Regions from separate parts of the Viridibacillus sp. KH_047 genome, predicted to be linked through region 2. Evidence: a T-box and tRNA genes for the amino acid it is inferred to sense, from the RefSeq annotation. Region 2 holds a T-box; the other regions hold tRNA genes.
The links. The T-box of region 2 lies ahead of thrS (threonine--tRNA ligase). A T-box ahead of a tRNA ligase gene usually reads a tRNA of that ligase, here a tRNA-Thr.

Region 1: it has a tRNA-Thr gene. The T-box ahead of thrS (threonine--tRNA ligase) is inferred to sense a tRNA for this amino acid. The anticodon was not compared.
Region 3: it has a tRNA-Thr gene. The T-box ahead of thrS (threonine--tRNA ligase) is inferred to sense a tRNA for this amino acid. The anticodon was not compared.

The regions. Positions count from the first base shown of each region.
Region 1 covers NZ_CM174479.1:569,705-572,957, forward strand. Annotated here, with positions in the region: rRNA gene AC3IS5_RS02845 (23S ribosomal RNA) at 1-553, shown strand, start outside; rRNA gene rrf (5S ribosomal RNA) at 690-805, shown strand; tRNA gene AC3IS5_RS02855 (tRNA-Asn) at 817-891, shown strand; tRNA gene AC3IS5_RS02860 (tRNA-Ser) at 897-988, shown strand; tRNA gene AC3IS5_RS02865 (tRNA-Glu) at 1,011-1,085, shown strand; tRNA gene AC3IS5_RS02870 (tRNA-Val) at 1,101-1,176, shown strand; tRNA gene AC3IS5_RS02875 (tRNA-Met) at 1,199-1,275, shown strand; tRNA gene AC3IS5_RS02880 (tRNA-Asp) at 1,279-1,355, shown strand; tRNA gene AC3IS5_RS02885 (tRNA-Phe) at 1,385-1,460, shown strand; tRNA gene AC3IS5_RS02890 (tRNA-Thr) at 1,468-1,543, shown strand; tRNA gene AC3IS5_RS02895 (tRNA-Tyr) at 1,553-1,636, shown strand; tRNA gene AC3IS5_RS02900 (tRNA-Trp) at 1,649-1,722, shown strand; tRNA gene AC3IS5_RS02905 (tRNA-His) at 1,740-1,815, shown strand; tRNA gene AC3IS5_RS02910 (tRNA-His) at 1,860-1,935, shown strand; tRNA gene AC3IS5_RS02915 (tRNA-Gln) at 1,942-2,013, shown strand; tRNA gene AC3IS5_RS02920 (tRNA-Gly) at 2,022-2,096, shown strand; tRNA gene AC3IS5_RS02925 (tRNA-Cys) at 2,109-2,182, shown strand; tRNA gene AC3IS5_RS02930 (tRNA-Leu) at 2,225-2,306, shown strand; gene AC3IS5_RS02935 (ATP-grasp domain-containing protein) at 3,101-3,253, shown strand, end outside.
Region 2 covers NZ_CM174479.1:958,205-961,457, forward strand. Annotated here, with positions in the region: gene dnaI (primosomal protein DnaI) at 1-636, shown strand, start outside; T-box leader at 712-954, shown strand; gene thrS (threonine--tRNA ligase) at 1,309-3,243, shown strand.
Region 3 covers NZ_CM174479.1:810,550-813,802, forward strand. Annotated here, with positions in the region: rRNA gene AC3IS5_RS04065 (23S ribosomal RNA) at 1-1,475, shown strand, start outside; rRNA gene rrf (5S ribosomal RNA) at 1,611-1,726, shown strand; tRNA gene AC3IS5_RS04075 (tRNA-Val) at 1,736-1,811, shown strand; tRNA gene AC3IS5_RS04080 (tRNA-Thr) at 1,830-1,905, shown strand; tRNA gene AC3IS5_RS04085 (tRNA-Lys) at 1,918-1,993, shown strand; tRNA gene AC3IS5_RS04090 (tRNA-Leu) at 2,013-2,097, shown strand; tRNA gene AC3IS5_RS04095 (tRNA-Gly) at 2,123-2,197, shown strand; tRNA gene AC3IS5_RS04100 (tRNA-Leu) at 2,204-2,292, shown strand; tRNA gene AC3IS5_RS04105 (tRNA-Arg) at 2,322-2,398, shown strand; tRNA gene AC3IS5_RS04110 (tRNA-Pro) at 2,403-2,479, shown strand; tRNA gene AC3IS5_RS04115 (tRNA-Ala) at 2,498-2,573, shown strand; tRNA gene AC3IS5_RS04120 (tRNA-Met) at 2,601-2,674, shown strand; tRNA gene AC3IS5_RS04125 (tRNA-Ile) at 2,691-2,767, shown strand; tRNA gene AC3IS5_RS04130 (tRNA-Ser) at 2,790-2,882, shown strand; tRNA gene AC3IS5_RS04135 (tRNA-Met) at 2,915-2,991, shown strand; tRNA gene AC3IS5_RS04140 (tRNA-Asp) at 2,995-3,071, shown strand; tRNA gene AC3IS5_RS04145 (tRNA-Phe) at 3,101-3,176, shown strand; tRNA gene AC3IS5_RS04150 (tRNA-Gly) at 3,181-3,253, shown strand, end outside.

The DNA of each region.
Region 1 (3,253 bases), 390 kb from region 2:
CTGCGAGACCTACAAGTCGAGCAGGGTCGAAAGACGGGCTTAGTGATCCGGTGGTTCCGCATGGAAGGGCCATCGCTCAACGGATAAAAGCTACCCCGGGGATAACAGGCTTATCTCCCCCAAGAGTCCACATCGACGGGGAGGTTTGGCACCTCGATGTCGGCTCATCGCATCCTGGGGCTGTAGTCGGTCCCAAGGGTTGGGCTGTTCGCCCATTAAAGCGGTACGCGAGCTGGGTTCAGAACGTCGTGAGACAGTTCGGTCCCTATCCGTCGTGGGCGTAGGAAATTTGAGAGGAGCTGTCCTTAGTACGAGAGGACCGGGATGGACACACCGCTGGTGTACCAGTTGTTCTGCCAAGGGCATCGCTGGGTAGCTATGTGTGGACGGGATAAGTGCTGAAAGCATCTAAGCATGAAGCCCCCCTCAAGATGAGATTTCCCATTACGCAAGTAAGTAAGATCCCTCAAAGACGATGAGGTAGATAGGTTCGAGGTGGAAGTGTGGCGACATACGGAGCTGACGAATACTAATAGATCGAGGACTTAACCAAATTTTACTTAACTAACTTCAATGTAATTTATCCAGTTTTGAGAGAATAATAAAAAACTTTTCTAAAATAGCAAAAAACACTTGCTAAACTTTAAAAAAGATGATATAATTATTCTTGTCCTTAGGTAATACAATAGTCTAGTGACGATGGCAAAGAGGTCACACCTGTTCCCATGTCGAACACAGAAGTTAAGCTCTTTAGCGCCGATGGTAGTTGGGGGTTTCCCCCTGTGAGAGTAGGACGTTGCTAGGCGATCATATTATTCCGAAGTAGCTCAGTGGTAGAGCATCCGGCTGTTAACCGGACGGTCGTAGGTTCGAGTCCTACCTTCGGAGCCATTTTTGGAGAGCTGTCCGAGTGGCCGAAGGAGCACGATTGGAAATCGTGTAGGCGAGTAACCTTGTCTCAAGGGTTCAAATCCCTTGCTCTCCGCCATACACATTATCATTTATTATATGGCCCCTTGGTCAAGCGGTTAAGACACCGCCCTTTCACGGCGGTAACACGGGTTCGAATCCCGTAGGGGTCACCATTTATAACATTATACGGAGGATTAGCTCAGCTGGGAGAGCACCTGCCTTACAAGCAGGGGGTCGGCGGTTCGATCCCGTCATCCTCCACCATTTAAATTAATAATACCATTATCGCGGGGTGGAGCAGTTCGGTAGCTCGTCGGGCTCATAACCCGAAGGTCACAGGTTCAAATCCTGTCCCCGCAACCAAATGGTCCGGTAGTTCAGTTGGTTAGAATGCCTGCCTGTCACGCAGGAGGTCGCGGGTTCGAGTCCCGTCCGGACCGCCATTTTTAAAAAAAGAATATTAAATTATTATGGGTCAGTAGCTCAGTTGGTAGAGCATTAGATTGAAGCTCTAAGTGTCGGCGGTTCGATTCCGTCCTGACCCACCATAATAATGCCGGTGTAGCTCAGTTGGTAGAGCAACTGACTTGTAATCAGTAGGTCGAGGGTTCGACTCCTTTCGCCGGCACCATGTTTTTCTGGAGGGGTAGCGAAGAGGCTAAACGCGGCGGACTGTAAATCCGCTCCTTCGGGTTCGGCGGTTCGAATCCGTCCCCCTCCACCATTTTTTTATTTTAGGGGCATAGTTTAACGGTAGAATAGAGGTCTCCAAAACCTTTGATGTGGGTTCGATTCCTACTGCCCCTGCCAATTTAAATTATATAATGGCGGTTGTGGCGAAGTGGTTAACGCACCTGATTGTGGTTCAGGCATTCGTGGGTTCGATTCCCATCAGTCGCCCCATTTAATTTTTGACAATAAAATAATTCAGATATAATAATATTATGGCGGTTGTGGCGAAGTGGTTAACGCACCTGATTGTGGTTCAGGCATTCGTGGGTTCGATTCCCATCAGTCGCCCCATATTATTGGGGTATAGCCAAGCGGTAAGGCAACGGATTTTGATTCCGTCATGCCCTGGTTCGAATCCAGGTACCCCAGTTAAATTTGCGGAAGTAGTTCAGTGGTAGAACACCACCTTGCCAAGGTGGGGGTCGCGAGTTCGAACCTCGTCTTCCGCTCCATTTTCTATTTACGGCGGCATAGCCAAGTGGTAAGGCACAGGTCTGCAACACCTCTACCACCGGTTCAAATCCGGTTGCCGCCTCCAATTATTTTTAAAATAACTACATATGATCTATAATAATATTATGCCGGTGTGGCGGAATTGGCAGACGCGCACGACTCAAAATCGTGTTCTTTCGAGAGTGTCGGTTCGACCCCGACCACCGGTATCCTAAACTATATATACATTAAGACTCTAGCTTATGTGCTAGAGTCTTTTTTTGTGTTTTTTGAATACGACTATTTTTATCAAAGATCCTTGCAGTGATTTAAAGGAGGTATTCAATGAGAAAGAGCGCATTAACAGAACAACAATTAACATTCATTCAGACGTTATTTTAGAGCCTATTATACACGCGGCCATAGGGATGCAACAATCATGTTCTATAGTAATGAATTAACTGCTGCTAAGAAAGTGATAGGAAAAGTACTCGTAAAATTCACTCACATGACTTAGAGGAGTTTATCATACAGAGTAAGGAATTATCTAAAGATTGTCACGATTAACACACGCTTACGTGTTCTCAGAATTATTTGTAAGCCAAGAAAAAATTTGAATGGTCAGCATTCAAAATCATTTTACGAAGTACGATAGCAGCAGGTATAGATGTCTTAATCCTAATGACGATAGTAGGATATACGGACAAATCTATGGGGAAATGATATTCTTCAATTTAAACATAAGAAGTTTGGGTCTTTAAAGGGCTTGAAAATATAAAGGAGAGTATAGAAAAAGAGCGTGCTTATAGTCTATGGCGGAAGAATTACAAACTATAAATTTTCCTAAGGGTTACTTGTCGATTTTGCTCTGAAAAAGTAGAGTTTTAGTTAAATTAAATTATTCCAATTATAAATTATTTATTCATAGTTAATTTGACCTAAACAAATCAAGTCGCCATTGAATAAACTATTTTTAAAGACTAAAATGCCAATAAAGACACTAGAAAGGTTGATAAGCAAATTTATGAAAACAATTATTTTTATAGGTAGTAATAAATCCGGTTCAAGTAGAGAGGCAATGAAGGCCGCTGAAAGGCTAGGGTTTTTTACTATATTATTAACCGATAGGAAACGGTTCCTTGAAAACAGACTTGATTTCCCCGAAGTTCACCAAATG
Region 2 (3,253 bases):
AAACGCATGGATGATGAGCGTCGTAAAGCGGCCTCTATGATTTCGAGTATGCATATGCCAAAAGACGTATTAAGAGCGACAATCAAAGATTTAATGATCGATGACCATTCACGTGTAAATATCGCCAATAGAGCAGCAGATTTCGTTCGTGAATTTAAAGAAACGGGTGAACTTCCTCAAAAAGGCTTTTATTTATACGGTGAATTTGGCGTCGGTAAATCTTTTGTATTAGGGGCTATTGCCAATGAATTGGCGACCTTACAAATCAAATCTGTTGTAGTATTTGTTCCTGAATTTTTACGTGAAATGAAAGGTTCAATCCAAGATCAATCTTTACAAGAGAAAATCGATTTTGTGAAAAAGGCACCTGTTTTAATGCTAGATGATTTAGGAGCAGAAACGTTGTCGAGTTGGACACGTGACGAAATTTTAGGAACGATTTTTCATTATCGAATGGCGGAGCAATTGCCGACATTTATCACATCGAATCTTGGTTATGATGAATTAGAAGACCATTTAGCTTATAACCAAAAAGGTGATCGTGATATGTTAAAAGCTTCACGAATTATGGAGCGTATTAAAGCTGTGACGACGCCAATTCGAATGAGTGGGCAAAACCGAAGAGATCAGAAATAGTTACATCTTTTTGAAGGACTTTTTTTCCTACTTGATTTTAAACTTAATCGAGCGTATACTTTCAGTCATAATATAAAAAATGCTTTGAAAAGGACAACAATTTTTTGTACGACTTTTAGAGAGAGAAGCCTAGGCTGGAAGCTTCTTAGTACGGCAAATCATTTACCCCCTTGGAGCAGCGACAGTGAATGTACTAGTAATTGTCGACGGTAACGGCCCGTTAGCCGATCGAGAGCTTCGTCTATACCTGCATTCTTTTAAGTGCGGGCAGTAGAAGGAAGAAGGGTGGAACCACGAGAATACAGCCTCGTCCCTTTTGGGATGGGGCTTTTTTGCGTTTTTATCTAAATGCTGAAGCGGCCCGTTCAGACTCGACAAGCACTGGAACTTTCGAAACAAAAGCGTTTTTTAGCTTTTGCTGTGTATTAAGGAAGGTAACCTAAATTCACGACATCGTGTCGCAACGGTTGCATGACCAACATCCTGTTGGCACAAGTGACCTAGAGAGTCTTGCCGCTGAAGCTAGATATTTAACTAAATGCTGAAGTGGCCCGTTTCAAGGAACACAGTCTTAAAGCGCCACGTCCTGTGGCAACGACTGTATGACCCGCATCGTGCGGGCTTAAACCTCTCGTAAGGCTAAAATAAATAAAATTAAAAGGAGATCACAAAATGGCAGACATGATTAATTTAAAATTCCCAGATGGCGCAGTAAAGGAATTTGCAAAAGGTACAACAACTGAAGAAATTGCACAATCAATTAGCCCAGGACTTCGTAAAAAAGCAATCGTTGGTAAATTCAACGGACAATTAGTAGATTTAACAACACCTCTAGAAGAAGACGGTGACATTGCAATCGTAACACCTTCAGATGCTGAAGCATTAGAAGTAATGCGTCACTCTACAGCTCACCTTTTAGCGCAAGCTGTTAAGCGTATGTTCCCAGGTGTAAAACTTGGAGTAGGTCCAGTAATTGAAGGTGGTTTCTACTACGATATCGACTCACCAGAACCAATCACTGCTGATGATCTTCCGAAAATCGAAAAAGAAATGAAAAAAATCATTTCTGAAAACATCGTCATCACTCGTCAAGACATTTCACGTGCTGAAGCAATCGAGCGCTTCACTGCAATTGATGATGAATATAAATTAGAACTTATCGAAGCTATTCCTGCAGATGAGCAAGTGTCAATCTATGAACAAGGCGATTTCTTCGACCTTTGCCGAGGTGTACACGTTCCATCTACAGGTAAAATTAAAGAATTTAAATTGTTATCAATCGCCGGTGCATACTGGAGAGGTAACTCAGATAACAAAATGCTACAACGTATTTACGGAACAGCCTTCTTTACAAAAGACGATTTAAAAGCGCATCTTCAAATGTTAGAAGAAGCAAAAGAACGTGATCACCGTAAAATTGGTAAAGAACTTGAATTATTCACTTCATCTCAGAAAGTAGGTCAAGGCTTACCATTATGGTTACCAAACGGTGCAACAATCCGTCGTACAATTGAACGTTATATCGTAGACAAAGAATTATCTCTTGGTTACAAACATGTATACACTCCGGTATTAGGTTCTAAAGAACTTTATGAAACTTCAGGTCACTGGGCACACTATCAAGATGATATGTTCCCGCCAATGGAAGTGGATAACGAAACATTTGTATTACGCCCAATGAACTGTCCACACCATATGATGGTTTATAAATCGTCAATGCACTCATATCGAAACCTTCCATTACGTATTGCTGAACTTGGTACAATGCACCGTTATGAAATGTCAGGTGCTGTATCAGGACTTCAACGTGTACGTGGTATGACTCTAAATGATGCGCATATTTTCGTTCGTCCAGATCAAATTAAAGAAGAATTTAAACGCGTCGTAGAATTAGTGCTAGGTGTTTATAAAGACTTTGACTTAAATGATTACTCATTCCGTCTGTCTTACCGTGACCCAGCAGATACTGAAAAATACTTTGATGACGATGCAATGTGGGAAAAAGCACAAGGCATGTTAAAAGAAGCAATGGATGAGCTAGGCTTAGACTACTTCGAGGCTGAAGGCGAAGCGGCATTCTATGGTCCAAAACTTGATGTACAAGTAAAAACTGCAATCGGTAAAGAAGAGACTTTATCAACAGTTCAACTTGACTTCTTATTACCAGAACGCTTCGATTTGAGCTATGTTGGAGAAGATGGTAAACCACATCGTCCAGTTGTTATCCATCGTGGTGTTGTATCAACAATGGAACGTTTTGTAGCTTTCTTAATCGAAGAATACAAAGGTGCATTCCCAACTTGGTTAGCGCCAGTACAAGTAGAAATCATCCCTGTATCAAACGAAGTTCACTTTGACTATGCAAAACAAGTAGAAGAAAAACTTCAAACAGCAGGCTTCCGTGTTGAAATGGATGATCGTGAAGAAAAACTTGGCTACAAAATCCGTGAAGCACAAATGAAGAAAATTCCTTACATGCTTGTATTAGGTGATAAAGAATTAGAAGCAGGTAGTGTAAACGTACGTCGCTATGGCTCTCAAGACTCTGAAAGTATTGCGATTGAAGATTTCTTAGCGAATTTAAAAGCTGACGTTTCTTTTGAATAAGTAATATCTA
Region 3 (3,253 bases), 150 kb from region 2:
TTACCATTTGAGCAATGGGGGGACGCAGTAGGATAGGGTAAGCATGCTGTTGGTTATGCATGTTCAAGCAGTGAGGCGTGAAATGAGGCAAATCCCATTTCTATAACGTTGAGCTGTGATGACGAGGACGTATGTCCGGAGTTCCTGATTTCACACTGCCAAGAAAAGCCTCTAGCGAGGTAAAAGGTGCCCGTACCGCAAACCGACACAGGTAGTCGAGGAGAGAATCCTAAGGTGTGCGAGAGAACTCTCGTTAAGGAACTCGGCAAAATGACCCCGTAACTTCGGGAGAAGGGGTGCTCTAGTAGGGTGAAAGCCCGAGAGAGCCGCAGTGAATAGGCCCAGGCGACTGTTTAGCAAAAACACAGGTCTCTGCAAAACCGTAAGGTGACGTATAGGGGCTGACGCCTGCCCGGTGCTGGAAGGTTAAGAGGAGTGCTTAGCGCAAGCGAAGGTGCGAATTGAAGCCCCAGTAAACGGCGGCCGTAACTATAACGGTCCTAAGGTAGCGAAATTCCTTGTCGGGTAAGTTCCGACCCGCACGAAAGGCGTAACGATCTGGGCACTGTCTCAACGAGAGACTCGGTGAAATTATAGTACCTGTGAAGATGCAGGTTACCCGCGACAGGACGGAAAGACCCCGTGGAGCTTTACTGTAGCCTGATATTGAATTTTGATACATCTTGTACAGGATAGGTAGGAGCCAGAGATTCCGGAGCGCCAGCTTCGGAGGAGGCGTTGGTGGGATACTACCCTAGATGTATTGAACTTCTAACCCATGCCCCTTAGCGGGGTAGGAGACAGTGTCAGGCGGGCAGTTTGACTGGGGCGGTCGCCTCCTAAAGAGTAACGGAGGCGCCCAAAGGTTCCCTCAGAATGGTTGGAAATCATTCGTAGAGTGTAAAGGCATAAGGGAGCTTGACTGCGAGACCTACAAGTCGAGCAGGGTCGAAAGACGGGCTTAGTGATCCGGTGGTTCCGCATGGAAGGGCCATCGCTCAACGGATAAAAGCTACCCCGGGGATAACAGGCTTATCTCCCCCAAGAGTCCACATCGACGGGGAGGTTTGGCACCTCGATGTCGGCTCATCGCATCCTGGGGCTGTAGTCGGTCCCAAGGGTTGGGCTGTTCGCCCATTAAAGCGGTACGCGAGCTGGGTTCAGAACGTCGTGAGACAGTTCGGTCCCTATCCGTCGTGGGCGTAGGAAATTTGAGAGGAGCTGTCCTTAGTACGAGAGGACCGGGATGGACACACCGCTGGTGTACCAGTTGTTCTGCCAAGGGCATCGCTGGGTAGCTATGTGTGGACGGGATAAGTGCTGAAAGCATCTAAGCATGAAGCCCCCCTCAAGATGAGATTTCCCATTACGCAAGTAAGTAAGATCCCTCAAAGACGATGAGGTAGATAGGTTCGAGGTGGAAGTGTGGCGACATACGGAGCTGACGAATACTAATAGATCGAGGACTTAACCAAATTTTACTTAACAAACTTCAATGTAATTTATCCAGTTTTGAGAGAATAAGAAAAAAACTTTTCTAAAATAGCAAAAAAAACACTTGCTAAACTTTAAAAAAGATGTTATAATAATTCTTGTCCTTAAGAAAATAGTCTAGTGACGATAGCAAAGAGGTCACACCCGTTCCCATGCCGAACACGGAAGTTAAGCTCTTTAGCGCCGATGGTAGTTGGGGGTTTCCCCCTGTGAGAGTAGGACGTTGCTAGGCGAACAATATGGAGGATTAGCTCAGCTGGGAGAGCACCTGCCTTACAAGCAGGGGGTCGGCGGTTCGATCCCGTCATCCTCCACCATTATTTTTAATAAACAATGCCGGTGTAGCTCAGTTGGTAGAGCAACTGACTTGTAATCAGTAGGTCGAGGGTTCGACTCCTTTCGCCGGCACCATTCATTTCATATGAGCCATTAGCTCAGTTGGTAGAGCATCTGACTTTTAATCAGAGGGTCGTAGGTTCGAATCCTACATGGCTCACCATTTTTAAAAAACATTATATGCGGGTGTGGCGGAACTGGCAGACGCACTAGACTTAGGATCTAGCGCCGCAAGGCGTGGGGGTTCGACTCCCTTCACCCGCACCATAATTTTTAAGTTTATCAGCATATTGCGGAAGTAGTTCAGTGGTAGAACACCACCTTGCCAAGGTGGGGGTCGCGAGTTCGAACCTCGTCTTCCGCTCCAAAATATGCCGGGGTGGCGGAACTGGCAGACGCACAGGACTTAAAATCCTGCGGTAGGTGACTACCGTACCGGTTCGATTCCGGTCCTCGGCACCAACTTTTAATATAATACAAGTGATATAAATGCGCCCGTAGCTCAATTGGATAGAGCGTCTGACTACGGATCAGAAGGTTGTGGATTCGACTTCTGCCGGGCGCGCCATTAACGGGAAGTAGCTCAGCTTGGTAGAGCACTTGGTTTGGGACCAAGGGGTCGCAGGTTCGAATCCTGTCTTCCCGACCATTAATACTTTAACCCTATGGGGCCTTAGCTCAGCTGGGAGAGCGCCTGCCTTGCACGCAGGAGGTCAGCGGTTCGATCCCGCTAGGCTCCACCAATTTATTGCTAAATTTAATACCATCATGGCGGCGTAGCTCAGCTGGCTAGAGCGTACGGTTCATACCCGTGAGGTCGGGGGTTCGATCCCCTCTGCCGCCATACTAACCAAACTAAAGGACCTTTAGCTCAGTTGGTTAGAGCAGACGGCTCATAACCGTCCGGTCGCAGGTTCGAGTCCTGCAAGGTCCACCATCTACACAACGTTATATTTTTTGGAGGAATACCCAAGTCTGGCTGAAGGGATCGGTCTTGAAAACCGACAGGCGGGTCATACCGCGCGGGGGTTCGAATCCCTCTTCCTCCTCCATTTTTAAAAAGTTAATTTCATAATATCATTATCGCGGGGTGGAGCAGTTCGGTAGCTCGTCGGGCTCATAACCCGAAGGTCACAGGTTCAAATCCTGTCCCCGCAACCAAATGGTCCGGTAGTTCAGTTGGTTAGAATGCCTGCCTGTCACGCAGGAGGTCGCGGGTTCGAGTCCCGTCCGGACCGCCATTTTTTAAAAATATTGTATTAATCATCATGGGTCAGTAGCTCAGTTGGTAGAGCATTAGATTGAAGCTCTAAGTGTCGGCGGTTCGATTCCGTCCTGACCCACCATGATGCGGGTGTAGTTTAGTGGTAAAACCACAGCCTTCCAAGCTGTTGTCGAGAGTTCGATTCTCTTCACCCGCTCC